DNA from 2 places in the Vibrio eleionomae genome. Region 1 is predicted to be linked to the other one. Evidence: riboswitches for the same ligand, from Rfam matches in the RefSeq annotation. Region 1 holds a riboswitch; the other holds the start of a gene.
What was found. Region 1 has a riboswitch for cobalamin ahead of F9817_RS09100 (cobyrinic acid a,c-diamide synthase CobB). Riboswitches for the same ligand answer to the same signal wherever they lie in the genome.
Positions count from the first base shown of each region.

Region 2: linked by a shared signal. The riboswitch ahead of F9817_RS23080 (TonB-dependent receptor domain-containing protein) and the one ahead of F9817_RS09100 (cobyrinic acid a,c-diamide synthase CobB) in region 1 are both predicted to bind cobalamin.

Region 1 is NZ_WEKT01000012.1:57,682-64,192, reverse strand. It holds gene cbiB (adenosylcobinamide-phosphate synthase CbiB) at 1-740, opposite strand, end outside; gene F9817_RS09100 (cobyrinic acid a,c-diamide synthase CobB) at 737-2,110, opposite strand; cobalamin riboswitch at 2,246-2,432, opposite strand; gene cobA (uroporphyrinogen-III C-methyltransferase) at 2,847-3,647, shown strand; gene cobD (threonine-phosphate decarboxylase CobD) at 3,744-4,823, shown strand; gene F9817_RS09085 (GHMP family kinase ATP-binding protein) at 4,816-5,679, shown strand; gene F9817_RS09080 (histidine phosphatase family protein) at 5,754-6,374, opposite strand; gene cobU (bifunctional adenosylcobinamide kinase/adenosylcobinamide-phosphate guanylyltransferase) at 6,385-6,511, opposite strand, start outside.
Region 2 is NZ_WEKT01000093.1:1,641-8,151, reverse strand. It holds gene F9817_RS23890 (helix-turn-helix domain-containing protein) at 1-2,544, shown strand, start outside; gene trmA (tRNA (uridine(54)-C5)-methyltransferase TrmA) at 2,621-3,733, opposite strand; cobalamin riboswitch at 3,956-4,159, shown strand; gene F9817_RS23080 (TonB-dependent receptor domain-containing protein) at 4,208-5,977, shown strand; gene murI (glutamate racemase) at 6,094-6,511, shown strand, end outside.

The sequences.
Region 1 (6,511 bases):
GCATTGGGGCTTTTATGCTGGCGGCGGTCACGCCAACCGATGTGTAGAGCACTTTGCCAATCAAGACGTAAACACCACGCGGCAAAAGTAAATAACAACCACCCTAACCGGGCTGGAATCCAGTTAAACAGATCATCCGCTTTCGCTGAAAACCATCCTAAATCTTGATAGCGCTCGTTTTTGTATCCCACCATGGAATCGAGGGTATTGACTGCTTTGTAAGCCATAGCCAATGGCACACCGCCAATAAAAAGATAAAACAGTGGCGCAATGACGCCATCAATGGTGTTTTCCGCAACGGTTTCAACCGTCGCTCGGGTAATTTGTGGCTCCTCAAGTTGACTGGTATCACGACCAACAATGTATGAGAGTTGAATGCGGCTCTCACCAATATCTTGCTGTTTAAGCGGCTTCATTACCGCTAACGCGCAATCTTTTAGGCATTTACCGGCTAAAACAGTGACGGTCAGCCATAATTCAGTCACACGACCAATGGTCCAGTGCCAGTGGTAACTTGCCACCAAAACGCTTTCGACCACGACATAACTGCCGCCAACAATCACAACCCACAATAAGACTCCCGCTATTTTTAGCCATTGTGGTTTTTCACCTAAACGACGTAACCCTTTTTCCATACGGCTGATCGATGAACCGATCCAACGAATCGGATGAGGCCAGTTGGGTGGATCGCCCACCAGCCAATCGACAACAAATGCTAGCCAAATAAGAAATAGGCTCATTGTGCTTGCCTCGCTGTGGCCAACCAATGACGTAGAATGTCTGGATTCTGCGCAAAATGAAGATGTAAATAAGTCGCGAAAGTATTGCCCACTTGATAGCCACCACCCCACTGAGCAATGATGTCGCCATCGCGCTCTTTGGTCATATCGAAGACTGGATCTAATTCAGTATTAAATTCTGAGTAATGAAATTCGTGACCACGTAACACCTGATTTTCAGAGACTAACAAGGTGTCTTGGGTTGCCCGCGCAAAACAATAACCAAAGCGCTTGAGCGATTTGGTCATCTGACTCTCGCCCGACAAAATGCCCACCATTTCATGGCGTTCGCCGTCAGTATCTGTTAGTGCATCGCCCAAATACATCAAACCGCCACACTCGGCATAAATTGGCGTACCCGCTCGATGAAGTGCTTGCAGTGAATCGCGCATGGTTTGATTAGCGGCCAGCTCTTTACCGTAAGATTCTGGGTACCCGCCGCCGATATACACGCAGTCACAATCAGGGACACACGCGTCAGTCAGCGGGCTAAAAGGAACGATGTCCAAACCACTGGCTTTCAGTAAGTCTAAATTATCTTGGTAATAGAAGTTAAACGCGTTGTCGAGAGCAACGGCGACACGCAGCCCTGCTCCCCATGATGTCTCTACTGGAGATGGAATCGCCTGCGGCGTATACGACGTCGCATCAAGTTCGCTCATCTGAAGCAATGCATCAATATCGATATGCTCTTCAATCGCCTCACCTAACGTTTGCCAATGAGGATCGAATTTGGCTGACTCCTGAGCGGTTAATAAACCTAAATGCCGAGAAGGCAACTCTATTTGTGGCAACTTGGGTAAGCGACCGAGAACTGGAACGTCACAATATTTTTCTACCGCTTGGCGAATGAGGTCAAGATGACTCTCAGAATTGACGTTATTGAAAATGACGCCAGCGATGTTTAAATCAGGGTCAAAATGTTGAAACCCCATCACAGTCGCTGCCGCTGAGGTAGATACAGCGCGGCCATCAACAACTAAAATCACAGGTAACTGCAGATCTCGCGCCAGTCCCGCCGTACTGCAATAGTGTGGATCGGTACCATAGCCGTCGTATAACCCCATCACGCCTTCAATCACGGCGATATCTGCTTGCTGAGTGTGGCTGGTAAATACATTGTGCAAAGTGTTGCTGGATAACATAAAGGCATCAAGATTGCGCGATGCTACACCAGACACCTTCGTGTGCCATGCAGTATCGATATAATCTGGGCCGACTTTATATGGCTGCACCGCAAGCTTACGCTGCGTAAGTGCCTTAAGAAGTCCTAATGTGATTGTGGTCTTCCCACATCCACTGTTTGTGCCGGCTACGACAAATGCTTTCATTTCTTCACCACTAGATATCAATTTTGGGTGAAGCACTGAGTGAGTATCCCTTGAAAAGAGAACGGGTGTGCAAACGGCCACGGACATATCCCGTGTTCATTTCCAACCACTTCCCACCGAAGTGCCTCTGTATGAGTCTTGGAACAGGCAGTAATTCGTCTTCTGGCTTAGCGTCATTCTCATTGGTCCTTCCCATTAAGTTTGGATGACTTAACAGTGGTTTTACCAAATTGTCAGCATTACAGCAGCGGGGGCTGCGGAGGATTTTCACCTCACTTCCGGTGCATGAATTATCATGCGCATTACTGTCTTACTTTTATTGTCAAATTACTGTGACAACTGATTATTTAATCGGTTATTACAGGCCTCCATCATAACCTATGCTCATACGTTTTACCTTGCTAAGGTGGAACTTGTAGCACGTATATTTACAATTTGCTTAATACGTGTGTCCTGCTAGACACATCGATAATATCTACCTGCAACGCATTGGATATCATTGTTTACCATCAATAATGTCAATCTCGATTCACTGTTACACAAGATTGAAGTGCCACCATATTAATAAAGATGGATATCAACCATGATATAGATCAAAAACTTAGGTGTTACACCGTATTATAAAAGTGGTCCTAACTTAACTGACACATTATTGTCGTGGCTCAAAAAAAGCCCAATTTGACAATGTTAGTGTGAAGATAAATTTCAATAACACTGGATAAGAGACTCAACACCTATGAAAGGAAAAGTATGGCTAGTTGGCGCAGGTCCTGGCGACCCTTCGCTAATCACAGTAAAAGGCCTTAACTGCATACGTAATGCCGATGTACTCATCTACGACCGCCTCGTTTGTCCAGAGCTCATTGAAGAAGCAAGCCCTGCTTGCTGTAAAATTAATGTGGGAAAACAGCCTAACTATCACCCCATTCCCCAAGATGAGATTAATCAACTGCTCATTGAACACGCCAAATTGGGTAAAAAAGTCGTTCGCTTAAAAGGTGGTGATCCTTACGTATTTGGTCGCGGTGGCGAAGAAGCTGAAGCGTTGTATGAACATTCCATTGCATTCGAGGTGGTTCCAGGAATTACTTCTGCAATTGGTGGCCTTGCATACGCTGGTATTCCTGTTACCCATCGAGACTGCGCCGCTTCCTTTCATGTCGTAACGGGACATTTACGTGCCGGTAAAGATCCTGTTGATTGGCCGCAATACGCCCGACTTGACGGTACCTTGGTGATTTTAATGGGAATGAGCCAAATCGAAGCCATATGTGCTGCGCTTATCGAACATGGAAAATCAGCAGACACACCTGCAGCCGTCGTACGATATGCTGCCTGTGCGAACCAAGAAGTGATCGTCAGTGATATTGCGAATCTTGCACAGGAGGTCAAACAAAAAAATTTACGCTCTCCTGCATTAATTGTGATTGGACAAGTAGCTGCTAAACACAGTATTTTAGAATTTACAGCGACGAATCAAGTAATTATTGAACAACAGCTAACTCATAATAACCCAGCCGTCGAATATTCACTGTAAGACGGTTACATTAATACGACACTAAATGATACTTAGCTCAATGTCATGCTTAAGTATCACTGATATAACAACACAACATTACTCTGGGAATTAATCATGGCCAAAAGCGGGCAACATGGTGGTAACGTGCTTCAAATGGCAGAGCAGTATGGTCTTGCTCCTGCTGATATTACCGATTTCAGTGCAAATATAAATCCACTCGGAATGCCACCATTTTTGCGCGATATATTAACGGTCCATTTAGATCGCTTAGAGGTCTATCCCGATATTGATTATCAAGATCTTCATCAAGCATTAGCACAACATCATCAACTCCCCCCTCATAATGTCGTTGCAGGTAATGGTGCAACCGAACTTATTTTTCTATGGGTACAGCAGCAGCAACCACAACATGCACTGATAGTTGAACCTACTTTTGGTGAATATCGCCGAGCATTAACACGCGATGGATGTGAAATCACCCAATACTCTTTAGATGAAAAAACCGGCTTTGCTCTTACAGTGCAATTTCTTGACGCCTTGTCCCCAGAATACGATTGCTTATTTTTGTGTACGCCAAATAATCCAACTGGATTAATTCCAGAACTTGAATTGTTAATTCAGATAGTCGAGCGCTGTGAAGAGTATGATATCGCCTTATTTATCGACGAATCCTTCATTGATTTTATTCCTGAGCGTCAAAGTCTTATCGAATGTTTAAACGATTACCCGCACCTGTATATATTACGTTCATTGACTAAGTTTTATGCGCTGCCAGGATTACGTTTAGGATACATGGTGTCAGCAAATGAAGCTGTTCTTGATGGAATGCGCGATCTGCGCGAACCTTGGACAATTAATGCGTTGGCTGCAACCGCCGGTGAATACCTTTTCCGCGATCAAAAATACGTTGAACACACCCACCTATGGCTAACTCAGCAACAAGAATTCATGTGGCAAGAGCTCAACCAATTCTCTGCATTAGAGTGCTCCCCTCCTAGCGCTAACTATTTATTCTTTAAACATAAAGTCCCTGATAGTAAGCTACAAGAAGAGCTGATGCAGTATGGGATTTTAATTCGTAGTTGTGCGAATTATCCTGCGCTTAATCATCAATACTATCGTGTGGCGATTAAATCTCATTCAGATAACTTGAAATTGATCGCCGCACTAAAAGAGGTACTTAATCATGACTAAAGCGACCTGCCCTGCGTCTTGTGGTGAATTAATCCAAGGTTGGATTGAAGGGGGTGAAAAGCTCGTTTCCTGTCCGATCGACTGGTTTTCAACTGCTGAAGTCACTGATGATAACTCTCAGACCAATAACGCTCATCATATGGCGCAAAAGGCCTTTACAATCACATTAGACTTTTTGCAGCAACCCACTGATGCAGCAGATAACCTGACACTTCATATCAGCTCAAACATACCTAAAGCCAAGGGCATGGCTAGCAGCACAGCGGACGTTGCCGCCACTATCATGGCCACCGCTCGATATTTTGGGCAGGAGCTAAATCAAACGGATTTAGCTCATTTGTGTACCCGTTTAGAACCAACCGATGGCACCATATTCGATACTCTGACACTGTTTGATCACAACAATGGTGAGATTATTGAGTCGCTAGGAACCATTGATTCGATGAATGTATTAGTGCTCGAAAGCTCAATCAATCTAGAAACAGCGGACTATCACCGCATGAAGCGTTTTGAAAAATTACAATCTTCCGCCAACCAACTCGATAAAGCCCACCGCCTGCTCAAAAATGCGATTGATGAACAAGACAAAGCACTGCTGGGTGAAGCAGCAACATTGAGTGCGATTGAAAGTCAGAAAATACTGCCTAAACCCTTATTCTATTCACTGCTCGACATTGTTGAGCGCCAAGGATTATACGGTGTGAACCTTGCTCATAGCGGCAGTGTGATTGGTTTATTGTACGACGAGCATCGTCACGATATTGAAAAAGTGGTCGCGCAAATTAAAAACCTCGATATTCTCGGCTTCTACCACAGCATGCATTACCAACATCTGATTACAGGCGGTGTCCGTTAATGAAGACACACACCTTAAGTTATTAATGAGGACACACACCTCAAGTTAAGCGCCAACTTAAAAGGACAGTCGCGTTAAGCACCAAGTTCAGGCAGAGCTAAGCCAATGGATTTAACAGTAAAATAGTTCTGCTCATCATAACGCAGCAGCTGTACATGCGTGACACTTTGGTTAGCTATCTGTAACACGCTATACCATTTTGAATCGGTATAATCTGCGCCAAGCAAATAAGCCAAAATAAAACGTATCGTCCCTCCATGAGTAATGATCATCGTATCTTGCGTCGCTGCGGCTACGCATCGCTGCCACTCTTGAATCACTCTATGGTATCCAGTAGAAATGGGCTCAGAGTCGGGTAAAGGATGATTGGCAGGGTCTTGCCAAAAACGTTCTAAAATCGACCAGTCATCTCCTAGACGATCATAATCAACACCGTCAAACGTCCCGAAATCAAGTTCTTGAAATTCCGGAGCAATAACTAAAGGTTTCATTGATAGCTGTTGTAGCCTTTTTGCTACGTCGCAACAGCGCCTTAGTGGGGAAGAAATAATATTTTCAAATGAGTATTTATTCAAACAAGTAGCGATATGTTCTTGAATATTTGGGGCAACTTCCACATCAGTACGACCATTCAGTGCTGATGGATTAAGAGTTTTACCATGTCGAATCAGATAAAAGTTGATCGTTTGGGCCATAACTATTCACCTATTGCTTGTTTTTTAAAACCATAGGTAAGCCTGCAGCCATAAAAGTAACCTCTTGGGCAACTTTCGCGACAGCTTGATTCATCCAACCAGCATGGTCTACATACAATCGAGTCACCTCACCAAGG
Region 2 (6,511 bases), on a different contig from region 1:
GTTTTAGATCGTTTTTCTCACTTGGAGCCTATGACGCTAGAGCACTTAGGAAATACTCTAGTTGTTATTTTGCCTTGTATCGATGATGACCAAAAATTGTACCTATCACTACAGAGTGATTTGATAGACCTTTCTCGTCGTTCTTCTCAATATTTTAAAGCGATTGTGTCCACACAAACGGTGATTCAGCAACCCGATGATAATCGTTGGCACTTAGATGAATCATACATTTATAGAATGTCTGAACTGGCAGCGCTGCCGGAAAAAGCAGCAGTTGTGGTCTCTGACACTTTGGCCGAAGCTAGCAAGCCATACTTTTTATATGGAGAATTGCTTTCGTCTAATGGGTATAAAACGCTCTTAAATAAAGTTGATGTTAGTTACGGAAAGACATTTGGCAGAGAACATGAGCTGCAATTATTACGTTATTCAGTGGATGATGTGATAACAAAAAAAGAAAATGTGTGTTTTGCTATTCAAGGCGTGCAGGGCATTGGCAAAAGTCATATGCTTCATATTCTCTCTAGTCTTTTCGCACATCAAGATTGGCGAATAGCTAAGTTGGACTTCAATTTTGGATTGTCTCCAAGATACTTTTTTCTTTCCGCCCTAGGTGATGTTTTTAATCTTACGCTGGAACCTTCTATAGAGAGTGTGGACAGTGAGGATTATCTAAATACGTTAATTGATGCTCTAGTGACCCATACCGAAAGTATCGGTGCTGTTTTTCTTTCGCTTGATAATTTTCACTTAATTGATGAGCAATGTTTAGCGACGATATGCCGTGTTTTGGGTCGCTTAAGAGAGCTACCGATATCTTTGGGAGTGACTTACTTACCAACTGATGCTGCTATTCGGTATGTAGAAACACTAAGTACTCTGAACTTCTCAGTGACGCATCTCCCTCTTATGCCGCTATCTAACACAGATATGGTCTATCTACTTGATAGTGATCGCCATGTTGAACCGGAAGCAAGTGCATGTATAGTGAGTGCAGAAGGGAATCCTTATTATTTGTATAAACTTATTCAATCATATAAAGAAGAGCGAATTCCTACGGATATCTCATTTTATCTGCACAGTAAATTGAATAGCTTATCACCTGAGCTGAATAAGGTGCTTTCTTTCATCGCTTTAGCAAATCACCCTTTAACGGTAAATGATGTCAGTAATCTGACTGATTTGGGTCCAATAGGACTTGAAACATTGGTCAATATGAGACTGATTAGAATATCAGCGGCTAAAGTGATTAGTCTTGGTCATCCTTTTCTGACTCCTTTGATGGAGAAAGAACTGGACCATGAAGACAAGAAGACTGTCTATATTGCGATTGCCAATTATTTAGAATCTCAAGATAAACTTTGTACACAAAGCTCAAACGTTCTGTATGTTGATTACTACACGAAAGCAGAAGATTGGGGAAAAGTGTCCGAACTTCTACTGAATAAAGGGAAATCCTCTATTACATCTGGTGATTATCAGTCCGCAAAGCGATATCTTCATCAAGCATTAGAGAGTTATCGCAGTATCTCTAACCCGACAGATTACTCAGAACTGTTATTTGAAATATATCTTACTCAAGCCATTATCACTCGAGTTACCGATGGGTGGGTAAGTTTTAGTACCGTTGCCGCCTATCAACGATGTATCTCTTTGGCAAAGGAACTCCATTCTGCATACCGACATTGTATTTCTCTCAGTGGGTTATGGGTGAAACAATTAATGGCGATGGACTTTGAATTATCAGAGCAAACGGCGAACGAAATGCTGCGCTTAGCAGAAGAATCTAATGATGATCATTGTCGTTCTCTTGCGTACAGTTGTTTGACAAATTCTCAATTTTGGTTAGCTAAACATCAAGACGCCATATTTAATGCGAAAGAATCTTTTAGATACTTTCATCAAGTTGAAAGTGATGAATTTTACTTCTCTATCGGCATTAACCCTTTAGCTTTAGCTGGGTGTTTTGGTTGCTTGTCAGCCACTTTAGCCTGTTGTGACGAAGATAGAGCATTTTTACAGAAAAGTGTCCATGAAGTTGGGGTTATCAATGATCCTTTTTCTCATTCCATCGTGTTACAAGGTGAGATGTGGTCAGCCTACCATCTGAAGAGCTTTGATGAAGTGACCGAACTGTCTGAGCAATTATGGGCTATTGCAGATTCAAATAATTTCCCGTTCTATCGGGGAGTTGCCTCTTTATTTAAAGGATGGGCACTATTTTTTACTCAGGCATTAAGTGCAGATCAGGCACTTGAGATTGTGGAAGAAGGTTACAGTCATTGGTTAGCATCAAGTGGTGACCAAATCGCTCATTCGCTTTATTGTTTAATTCGAGCTGAACTTTATTACGAGGTCGGAAACTTAGCAGAGGCACAGCAAATCCTAGAATATGGAATTAAAATAGCCTCAGAAAAACAAGAAGCTTGTTACTTATCTCCTATGTATGTTCTGCTTGGGTATTGTGTCGAAAGTGGTGCAAATTTCCATGAGTTGGCAAAACATATTGCTCTTGAACAAGGGGCACATTTGTTCCTTAAGTAAGGCGGCCTATCTATTAAAAAGGCATACTGTTTTTATACGCAGAATGCCTTTTTACTAAGCTCTCAACGTCGTCACTTTATTTTGTGCGTCGTTCTAAAAACACACCTGCTTCCATGTGGTGGGTATATGGAAACTGATCAAATAAGGCAAAGCGAGTAATGTCGTGCGTTTTGCTGAGAATCTCTAGGTTTTCTTTGAGTGTTTCTGGGTTACAAGAGATATACATAATACGTTCATAACCTTGTACCATCTTACATGTATCAATATCCATACCAGCGCGTGGTGGATCGACAAAGATAGTGTTGCAGTTATAACTATTAAGATCGACACCATTATCTTTTAGGCGGCGGAATTCTCGTTTACCTTCCATTGCTTCCGTAAATTCTTCAGCCGACATCCGAATAATCTGCACATTATCAATGTTGTTTGCTTTGATGTTGTATTGTGCTGATTGAACTGAAGGTTTGGCTAATTCGGTCGCAAGAACGCGTTCAAAATTTTGTGCGAGCGCTAAAGAAAAATTGCCGTTACCACAATAAAGTTCAAGTAGGTCACCTTGACTACCTTGAGTGCAGTCAACTGCCCATTCCAACATTTTTTGTGCAACAGGACCGTTTGGTTGAGTAAAACTATTTTCAACTTGTTGATAAATGTATGGCTGTTCGTGAACGTGCAGGGTCTCTACTACGTAGTCACGGTCAAGTACGATTTTCATTTTACGAGCACGGCCAATTAAGTTTATATGGTAGCCTTCTTCAGTCAGCGTTTGTTTCAATGTTTGAGCTGCTTCTTTCCATTCATCATTTAACTGTCTGTGATAAAGAAGTGAGACCAAAATTTCACCGCTCAACGTCGATAAAAAGTCCACTTGGAACAATTTGTGACGCAGGGTTTTACTTGGTTTTAATGCTTCAATTAAACGAGGCATCAATTGGTTAATTAATTGGCTTGCTGCTGGAAACTGATCAACACGATACTTTTCACGGGTGTCTTGGTTAAACATGATGTAATAAAGGTCTTCACCCTCATGCCATACTCGAAACTCGGCACGCATACGGTAGTTTTGACTTGGAGACTCATAAACTTCTAACTCTGGCACGTGATAGGGTGCAAACATCTCATTGAGTCGAGAGACTTTCTCCGAGAGCTGCTCTGAGTATTGGTTAGGATTGACATCAAGAGTCGCCATAGTGTTACCTTTTTATGGTGCGTTTGTTTAAGAGCGCAGATTTTATTCAATCCCACCTACATGTCCAGTACTGTCTGCCAAATAGTTGCTTTAGGCAGAATCAAGATTCAACTCAATCATTATTATATGAGCGTCTCCACTGCTTCAATGATGGATTAGTGAGTTCTTTATGAAACGTAATATGTAAATCAATTATTGCTAGACTATTCATTGATTGGTCAATAATATCCACTATTAGTTGGTGTGATATGGATGCCTAGACGGCTAAATGTCACTGAAAAGGGAATCCAGTGAAAATCTGGAACTGACGCGCAGCGGTAATAGAGTACGAACACTCATTAAGACACTGCAATGAAAATTGTGGGAAGTCGAGTAAGTAGGATAGATCTCTTAAGTCCGAATACCTGCCAACGACTGAGCACAATAAAGGGCATCGAGATCCTGCTCAGCTTATTTACGCGATTAGGAAAAGTCATGAAAAAGTCTTATATAGCGATGGCAGTGGTGTCGTCTTGGGCGTGCGCGTCCGTCTCTTATGCTCAGACAACTTCAACAGATGATACTGTTGTAGTGACAGCAAACCGATTTGCTCAAAACGTACAATCAACGACAGTGCCTGTTGAAATTGTGACTCGTAAAGATATTGAGCGTATGCAAGCAAATTCACTATCTGAAGTGCTCCGTACTTTACCCGGTGTTCAAATAGGCTCTAATGGTGGCTACGGTCAGTCACAGAGTGTGTTTGTTCGAGGCACTAACTCAGATCATATTTTAGTGTTGATAGACGGTGTTCGTTTTGCCAGTGCCACTACGGGGACGGCACCTTTTGCCAATATTCCTTTAGTGGGAGTTGAGCGCATTGAATTTCTTCGTGGTAGCCGTGCTGCTGTCTATGGGTCAGACGCGATTGGCGGTGTGATTAACATTATCACTGATAACCATAGTAACCAGACTCAACTCTCTACTACAGCAGGAAGCGATAATTATCACTCAGGCCAAGTGTTAGCCTCGAATCAGGTTACCAATGATTTACACTTATCGCTTGGTGTGTCAGGAGTTGATACTGATGGTTACTCCGTTAAGACCAGTGATATGGACGATGATGGCTATCGTTCGAAAAGCATGACAACGAATGTCAGCTATCGAATTAATGAGCAATGGGATGCGGGATTCTTCTTCCTAGGTCAAAGAGGGAAAGTTCAATACGACGGTTATTATAATAGAAGTAATGAAAAGCTTTATAATGCGGTTACTCGTTTGAACTATCATAAGGATTCTTTACAATCTCGTTTAACAGCGAGCGCAAACCAAGTAAGAAGTGAAAGCTTTACCGATTCATCCCAAAGTCGTTATGTTACAGACCGTCGTGAACTTTCTTTTGATAACCAATATGCGTTTAGTAATGAGCTATCAGTAAGCGCTGGTGCAAACTGGTACAAAGATAGTGTGAGTTCTACGACAGATTATTCTGAAACATCACGTTCTAACGTGGGTATATACGTCAATACTTTGTATCAATTAGAACAGGTAGATGTAGAAGCTGCGTTACGTAGTGATGATAACCAACGCTATGGCCAAAACGAGACTTGGCAATTAGGTTTGGGGTATCGCTTGAATTCAACCTATCGTATAACAGCAAACGCAGGTAATGCTTTTAAAGCGCCTACGTTTAACCAACTCTACTATCCTGGGTACGGTAGTTCGGATGTTAAGCCTGAGAAGTCTCGTAACTATGAATTAGGAATGACGGCTGATTATGATTTTGTATCTTTGCGAGCGAGCGTATATCGAAATGATTTAACGGATATGATTGCAACAGTAAATGATTATGCAACAAATTACGGTGAAGTTTCTATTAAAGGCCTAGAATTTGGGGCCGAATTTGATACTGGACCAATTAGCCATAAATTGTCATACAATTATACAGACGCCGAGGACAAAGATTCAGGGAATGAGCTTGCTCGTAGAGCGAAGAACTCAGCTAAATGGAATGTGTTTTATGAACTAGACCAATGGACTTTTAATGTTGATTACTTGTTCCAAGGCAAAAGATATGATGACTCATCGAATGATGACAAGTTAGGAGCGTATTCATTAGTAGATTTATCTATGAATTACCTCTTTGCTAACGGTATTAAGTTGTCTGGAAAAGTTGGCAACGTATTTGATAAAAAGTATGAATTAGCGTCTGGATATATAACACCAGAACGTAAGTATTATGCAACAGCATCGTATTCGTTTTAAAATGAACCAGTAATAATTAACCGCCTTCGGGCGGTTTTTTTATCCTTTATTGACCGTTGCTATAGGGATAAGAGAGAGTATGATCATGACGTTTTTTCTTACTAAGTGGTCTATGTGTGGACAAAGTTAAGCAATCAAAAGTTCTTGTGTTTGATTCTGGTGTTGGTGGTCTATCTGTTTATAAAGAAATTAAACAGCGATTACCACATATAGATATTGTGTACTTTTTTGATAACGAAGCTTACCCATATGGAGAGCTAGATCCCGAGACATTAGTTACACGTGTAGACTCATTTATTACCGATATAGCTCAGCGTGAACAGATTGATCTAGTCGTTATTGCATGTAATACCGCCAGCACTATTGTTTTACCGAACCTTAGATCCAAACTTTCCATCCCTGTCGTTGGTGTTGTTCCCGCAATTAAACCAGCCTCCGCCATTGCAAATAAGGCGGTTGGTCTTATTGCAACGCCAGCAACCGTCACGAGATCTTATACTCACGAGCTAATTAAACATTTTTCCCTAAATAAAA